2 regions of the Streptomyces sp. NPDC085932 genome follow, and region 2 is predicted to be linked to the other one. Evidence: predicted binding sites of a transcription regulator. Region 2 holds the regulator's gene; the other holds the start of a gene.
What was found. Region 2 encodes HspR, which represses chaperone genes until heat shock. Its sites were predicted from a motif close to TTGAGNNNNNNNNNCTCAA; they were not measured.
Positions count from the first base shown of each region.

Region 1: a site for HspR is predicted at 1,791-1,809, ahead of lon (endopeptidase La). Genes of this name have one in related genera too.

Region 1 is NZ_JBITSJ010000003.1:10,944-14,349, reverse strand. Features, by position in the region: gene ACIGAQ_RS16085 (rhomboid-like protein) at 110-955, shown strand; gene ACIGAQ_RS16080 (GNAT family N-acetyltransferase) at 999-1,658, opposite strand; gene lon (endopeptidase La) at 1,832-3,406, shown strand, end outside.
Region 2 is NZ_JBITSJ010000004.1:219,742-223,147, forward strand. Features, by position in the region: gene ACIGAQ_RS21275 (DUF418 domain-containing protein) at 1-533, shown strand, start outside; gene ACIGAQ_RS21280 (sugar ABC transporter substrate-binding protein) at 526-1,635, opposite strand; gene ACIGAQ_RS21285 (heat shock protein transcriptional repressor HspR) at 1,918-2,370, opposite strand; gene dnaJ (molecular chaperone DnaJ) at 2,376-3,406, opposite strand, start outside.

The DNA.
Region 1 (3,406 bases), on a different contig from region 2:
GCCGGTCCCGTCCGCGGCGTGTGGTGAGCCGGTCCCGTCCGCGCTGACCTGCGTGCCCGCCGGTGCGCCGGGTCCGCCGCACGGTGGTCCGGCCGGCGTGCGGGGTCCGCTGGACGGTGGGCGTGGGCCGGGGCTGCCCGACGGTACGGCCGCGGACGACGGGCCGCTGCCGGTGCCCGTCGGCGGGCCGCTGCTGGACGGCGTGCCGAGGCAGCGCTGCCCGAGGGGCACCGCGGACCCGGGCCGACAGAGAAGCTGCCCGAGGGGCACCGCGGACCCGGGCCGACAGAGAACCGGTGTTCCGGTGGCGCACCGGCGCCGGGTTCCGCGTCCGTGGCGGCTGCTGCCCACGCCCACGGGTTCACCGTTCACCTTCGCGTACGTGGTCCTGCTCTGCGTCACCTCGCTGATCGGCGCGCACGCCGACCCCGCCGTGGTGCACGCCCTGCTCCAGTGGTCCAGCACGGACGTGGCGCACCTGGTGAGTTCGCCGGAACTGGTGCTGGTCGGCAGCGCGCTGTGGGTCGCGGGCGGGGTGGCCTCGCCGTTCACGGTCGGGTTCGTGCTGGTGCTGACCGCGCTGGAACGGCGGATCGGGGGCCTGCGCACGGCCGGGGTCTTCCTGCTCGGGCACGTCCTCGCCACCCTGGCGACCGAGGTCCCGGTGGGACTCGCGGTACTGGCCGGGCAGCTGCCCGACTCCTCCCTCCACCGTCTCGACTACGGCGTCAGCTTCGGCGTCGCGGCCGGCGCCGGCGCCCTGGCCGGTCTGCTCCCGCCGTGGCTGCGCGTACCGCTGCTGGCCGCCTTCGGCGGGATGCTTCTGCGGGACCTCTTCGCCTTCACCGACCCGATGACGAACTGGGGGCATCTGATCGCCCTGGCCATCGGGATCGCGACCTGGCCGCTGGTCCGGCGGTGGCACGCGAGCCGCACGGTTCCGACCGGGGGGTGACCCCCCGGCGGGTGACCCCCGGGATGACGGGGGAGGGCACAGGTCAGGCCCCTGCCGCCGTCGGCCGGTCGTGCCTGGCGCTGGTCAGCACCGCCGCCACTTCCCAGCCCAGCGACTCGTACAGGCCCCGGCCCGCCGGCGTGCCGGCCAGGACGCCGGTCCGGGCTCCCTGGCGCGCGGCGGCGGACTGCAGCGTGCGCATGACGAGGCCGCCCAGCCCCTTGCGGCGGTGCTCCGGGGCCGTCTCGATCCGGTCGGCGACGGCCGTGTCGCCCGTGGGGGTGATCTGGCCGCGCGCCGCCAGGGAGCCGTCCGGGGCGGCCACCATCAGGTGGGTCACCGCGCCCCGCGACCACGTGCGCAGCCGGAAGCCGTCGGGGACGGCCGGAGCGTCGTCCGCCGCCAGCGGGACCGTCATGAGGTAGCCGGGTTCGGGGTCGATCCACCAGCCGTCGTCCAGCCAGCCGGCGACCTCCGCCGGATCGCGGAAGGCCTTCAGCCACACGCCGTCCCCGGTCACCGCGCCGGCCACCTTCCGCACGGTCGTCTCGTCGAGGCCCTCGCCCGTCGCGCCGAACACGTGCCGGGTGACGTGTCCGTACAGCCCCACGTCGATCGTCCAGCCCCACGGCTCGGCCACCGGCGGAGCCGCCCCGCGCGACACGACCCACCCGTCCACCCACGCCCGCACGGTCCCGTCCACGCCGCCCCCGTAATTACCGCTAGCACCTTTGGCCTATTACGTCGATGACTCTACGCGCCCTCCTGGCAGGGGCGGCACGGGTGATCGCTGACAGCGAACACCGGTCGGGGAACAACCGGCCGTCCCCAAGCATTGAGTCGGCATAGCTCAACTTGACTGCCGAAGGGGAGATCATGGCTTCGACGTCCACACCGCTCACCCTGCCCGTGCTGCCGCTCGACGACGAGGTCGTGCTGCCCGGGATGGTGGTCCCGCTGGACCTGAGCGACTCCGAGGTCCGTGCCGCGGTGGAGGCCGCCCAGGCCGCCGCTCGGACAACACCCGGAAAGCCCCGGGTACTCCTGGTGCCACGCATCGACGGGACGTACGCGAACACCGGTGTCCTCGGCACCGTCGAGCAGGTCGGCCGGCTGGCCGACGGCGACCCGGGCGCGCTGATCCGCGGCCGGGGGCGGGTGAGGATCGGTGCGGGGACCACGGGCCCCGGCGCGGCCCTCTGGGTCGAGGGCACCAGCGTCGACGAGACCGTGCCGGAGCCGCTGCCCGGCCAGGTCGCCGAACTGGTCAAGGAGTACAAGGCCCTCGCCACCGCCTGGCTGCGCAAGCGCGGCGCCTGGCAGGTCGTCGACCGGGTCCAGGCCATCGACGACGTCTCGGCGCTGGCCGACAACTCCGGCTACTCGCCGTTCCTGACCACCGACCAGAAGGTCGAACTGCTGGAGACCACCGACCCGGTGGCCCGGCTCAAGCTCGCCACGCAGCAGCTGCGCGACCACCTCGCCGAGCAGGACGTGGCCGAGACCATCGCCAAGGACGTCCAGGAGGGCGTCGACAAGCAGCAGCGCGAGTTCCTGCTGCGGCGCCAGCTCGAAGCGGTCCGCAAGGAGCTGCGCGAGCTGAACGGCGAGGCAGGCAAGGACCCCGCCGAGGAGTCCGACGACTACCGCGCCCGCGTGGAGGCCGCCGACCTGCCCGAGAAGGTCCGCGAGGCCGCCCTGAAGGAGGTCGACAAGCTGGAGCGCTCCTCCGACCAGTCGCCCGAGGGCTCGTGGATCCGCACCTGGCTCGACACGGTCCTGGAGATGCCGTGGAACGAGCGCACCGAGGACGCCTACGACATCCAGGGCGCCAAGGAGGTCCTGGACGCCGAGCACGCCGGTCTGGAGGACGTGAAGGAGCGCATCACCGAGTACCTGGCCGTGCGCAAGCGGCGCAACGAGCGGGGTCTGGGCGTCGTCGGCGGGCGGCGCGGCGGTGCCGTGCTCGCGCTGGTCGGGCCGCCCGGCGTCGGCAAGACCTCCCTCGGCGAGTCCGTCGCCCACGCCATGGGCCGCACGTTCGTGCGCGTCGCCCTCGGCGGTGTGCGCGACGAGGCCGAGATCCGCGGACACCGGCGCACGTACGTCGGCGCGCTGCCCGGCCGGATCGTCCGCGCCATCAAGGAGGCCGGGTCGATGAACCCGGTCGTGCTCCTCGACGAGATCGACAAGGTCGGCTCGGACTTCCGGGGCGACCCGGCCGCCGCCCTGCTCGAAGTGCTCGACCCGGCGCAGAACCACACCTTCCGCGACCACTACCTGGAGGTCGAGCTCGACCTCTCGGACGTCGTCTTCCTGGCCACCGCCAACGTCCTGGAGGCGATCCCGGAGGCCCTGGCCGACCGGATGGAGATCGTCCGCCTCGACGGCTACACCGAGGACGAGAAGGTCGTCATCGCCCGCGACCACCTGCTCCCGCGGCAGCTGGAG
Region 2 (3,406 bases):
CGGGCAAGCGGGGTCTGCTCGCTCCCGGCGGGGTGGGCCGCGCCCGGCTGCGGCGGACCGCGGTCGCCGGACTGGCCGTCGGGATCCCGGGGGCGGTGTTCTTCGCCTCCGCCGCCCAGGGGCCGCTGGAGGACCGCTGGCACCTCCTGGGCGTCGGCGTGGGCACCCTGACGGCGCCGGCCCTGTCGGCCGCCTACGCGTGCCTGCTGCTGCTCCTGCTGGACTCCCCGCGGGGAGACCGGGTGCGGCGCCTCTTCGTCCCGGCGGGCCGCCTCGCGCTCACGAACTACCTCGGGCAGTCCCTGATCGTGATGTGCGCGGCGACGGCGTACGGCCTGTCCCTGTACGGGCGCCTGGGCGCGGCCGCCGTGCTGCTGCTCGCCCTCGCCGTGTACGCGCTCCAGCTGGCCCTGAGCACCGCGTGGCTGCGGCGCTTCCGGCACGGGCCCGCCGAATGGCTGCTCCGGGCGATCACCCTGGCGCGCCGCCCGGGACGGACCCGGGCCCCGCACGCACCGGAACCGGCTAGTTGAGACCGGCCGCCTGGCACGCCGCCTTGTACTTGGTGGTGCAGATGTCCGACACCTTGTAGATGTCGTCGGCCACGACCGTGTCCTCGATGTTCTCCTTGGTCAGCGCCACCACCGGCACGAGCTGGGCCGGAATGCCCTTGTGCGTGGGGCTGTCGACCTTGTCGCGGGTGAGCGCGGCGAACTGGATGTCGCGGCCCTGCACCTTGGCGACGGCCATCTCCGCGGCGTTCTCCGCCTCCTGCGGGTACGACTTGTAGACGCTCATGTACTGCTCGCCGGCGAGGATCCGCTGCACGGCCGCGAGTTCCGCGTCCTGGCCGGTGATGGGCGGCAGGTCGGTCACGCCCGCGGCCTCCAGGGCCTTGACGATGCCGCCGGCCATGCCGTCGTTGGCCGAGTAGACGGCCTTGATGTTGTCCTTGCCGATCTTCGCGATCGCCTCGGCCATGTTGGCCTCGGCGTTCTCCGGCTTCCAGTCCTTGGTGTCGAAGGACTGCGCGATCGTCACCTTGCCGTTCAGCTCGGACATCGCCCCGGCCTTGAACTGCTTGGCGTTGGGGTCCGTCGACGAGCCGTTCATCATGACGATCTTGTCGGACAGGCTCGCCTTCTCGCCGATGGCCTCCAGCAGCGAGCGCCCCTGGACCTCGCCGACCAGTTCGTTGTCGAACGAGATGTACGCCTCGATCGGCCCCTCGGCCAGCCGGTCGTAGGCGATGACCGGGATGCCGGCCTCCTTGGCCTTCTTCACGCCGTCGGCGATGGCGTGCGAGTCGACCGCGTCCAGCAGGATCACGTCGACCCGGTCGTCGATCATCTTCTGCATCTGGCTCGCCTGCTTGTCGGCGTCCGCCTCGGCGTTGGCGTACTCGACGCGGCCCTTGTCGTTGGTGAGCGACTCGACCTTCCGCTTGATGATCGGGTAGTCGAAGTTCTCGTAGCGCGTGTTCGCCTTCTCCGGCAGCAGCAGGCCCACCGTGATGTCGTTGCCCTTGGTCGGGCTCGCGTCGTCACTGCTCCCGGTCGCGTTGAGCACGCCGCAGCCGGCGAGCGTGGCGGAGATCGTGGCGGCGGCCACGGATATGGCGATACGACGACGCATGCGGAAGCTCACTTCGCGTGTGATTCGGACGTGGGCACAGCATTGCGGCCCATGTGTCTGAAAAGACAACGCGGACGCGCCCCCCACCGTCAAGCGGAACCACTTAACGAGATGACAACACCACGCTCCGCAGCAGTTGTGAAGACTCTGCGGAATCATCTTCAAGTCCCGCGCACGGCCCGGTCATCGAGAGGGAGGGGCGCGAAAACGCCCGCAACGCAGACAAGGCACGCGAAAGGGGCCGGGAGTCGACTCCCGGCCCCTTTCCGCGCGATGAGCGCGTCAGTCGGACTGCTGCTGCCGCTTCGGCCGCCACACCACCAGCGCGCTGGTCTGCTGCACCTCCTGGTACGGCACCAGGTCCCGGCGGTACGACGCGTGCACCGCCGCCTCGCGCTGGCGCATCGCCGCCGCGGCGCCGTCGAGCGCGTCCTCCAGCTCGGCCACCCGGGCCTGGAGGGCCGCGACCTGGTTCTCCAGTTCGATGATGCGCTTGATTCCGGCCAGGTTGATGCCCTCGTCCTGCGACAACTGCTGCACCTGGCGGAGCAGTTCGATGTCGCGGGCCGAGTAGCGCCGGCCCCGGCCGGCCGTGCGGTCCGGGGACACCAGGCCCAGACGGTCGTACTGGCGCAGGGTCTGCGGGTGCAGGCCGGACAGCTGGGCCGCCACCGAGATGACGTAGACCGGGGTCTCCTCGGTCAGTTCATACGGGTTGCGTCGACGACCGTCCATCTGACTCATGCTCCCTTCGCGGCCTGGAACAGCTCCGCCCGCGGGTCCTCACCCGCGGTCGCCTCGCGATACGCCTCGAGTGCGTCACGAGCCTTCCCCGTCAGGTCCTTCGGGACACTCACCTCGACGGTGACCAGGAGGTCGCCGCGGGTGCCGTCCTTGCGGACCGCGCCCTTGCCCCGGGCGCGCATCGTACGGCCGTTCGGCGTGCCGGGGGGCAGCTTCAGCGTGACGGGCGGGCCGCCGAGCGTCGGCACCCGGACCTCGCCGCCGAGGGCCGCCTCGGTGAAGGTGACCGGGACGGTGACCGTGAGGTTGTCGTCCTTGCGGCCGAACACCGGGTGGGAGTCGACGTGCACGACCACGTACAGGTCGCCCGCCGGGCCGCCGCGCTCGCCCGGCGCGCCCTTGCCCCGCAGCCGGATCCGCTGGCCGTCGCTGACGCCGGCCGGGATGCGCACCTGCATGGTCCGCGAGGACTTGGCCCGGCCGCTGCCCTTGCAGACGTCGCAGGGGGTCTCGGCGATCAGGCCGCGGCCCTTGCAGTCGGGGCAGGGGTCGGTGAGCGAGAAGCCGCCGCCGCTGCCCCGGGCGACCTGCCCGGTGCCGACGCAGGTCGGGCACACGCGCGGCGTGCCGTTCTTGTCGCCGGTGCCCGAACAGGCCTTGCAGGGCGACTGCGAGGACATCCGCAGCGGGACGGTCGCGCCCTCGATGGCCTCCGTGAAGCTGAGCGTGACCTCGGACTCGATGTCCTGGCCGCGCCGGGGCTGGGTCCGCGTGCCCGGGCCGGCACCGCCGCGGTTGAACAGGCCCCCGAAGACGTCACCGAGGCCGCCGCCGAAGCCGCCGGCGCCCTGGCCCCCCTGGCCGCCCCCGAAGAGGTCGCCCAGGTCGAAGTTGAAGGAGCCGCCCGCGCCGCCGGGCCCCGGGCGGAAGCCGCCGTTGCCGAAGAGGGCGCGCGCCTCGTCGTACTCCTTGCGCTTCTTGGGGTCACCGAGGATGTCGTTGGCCTCGGAGATCTCCTTGAAGCGCT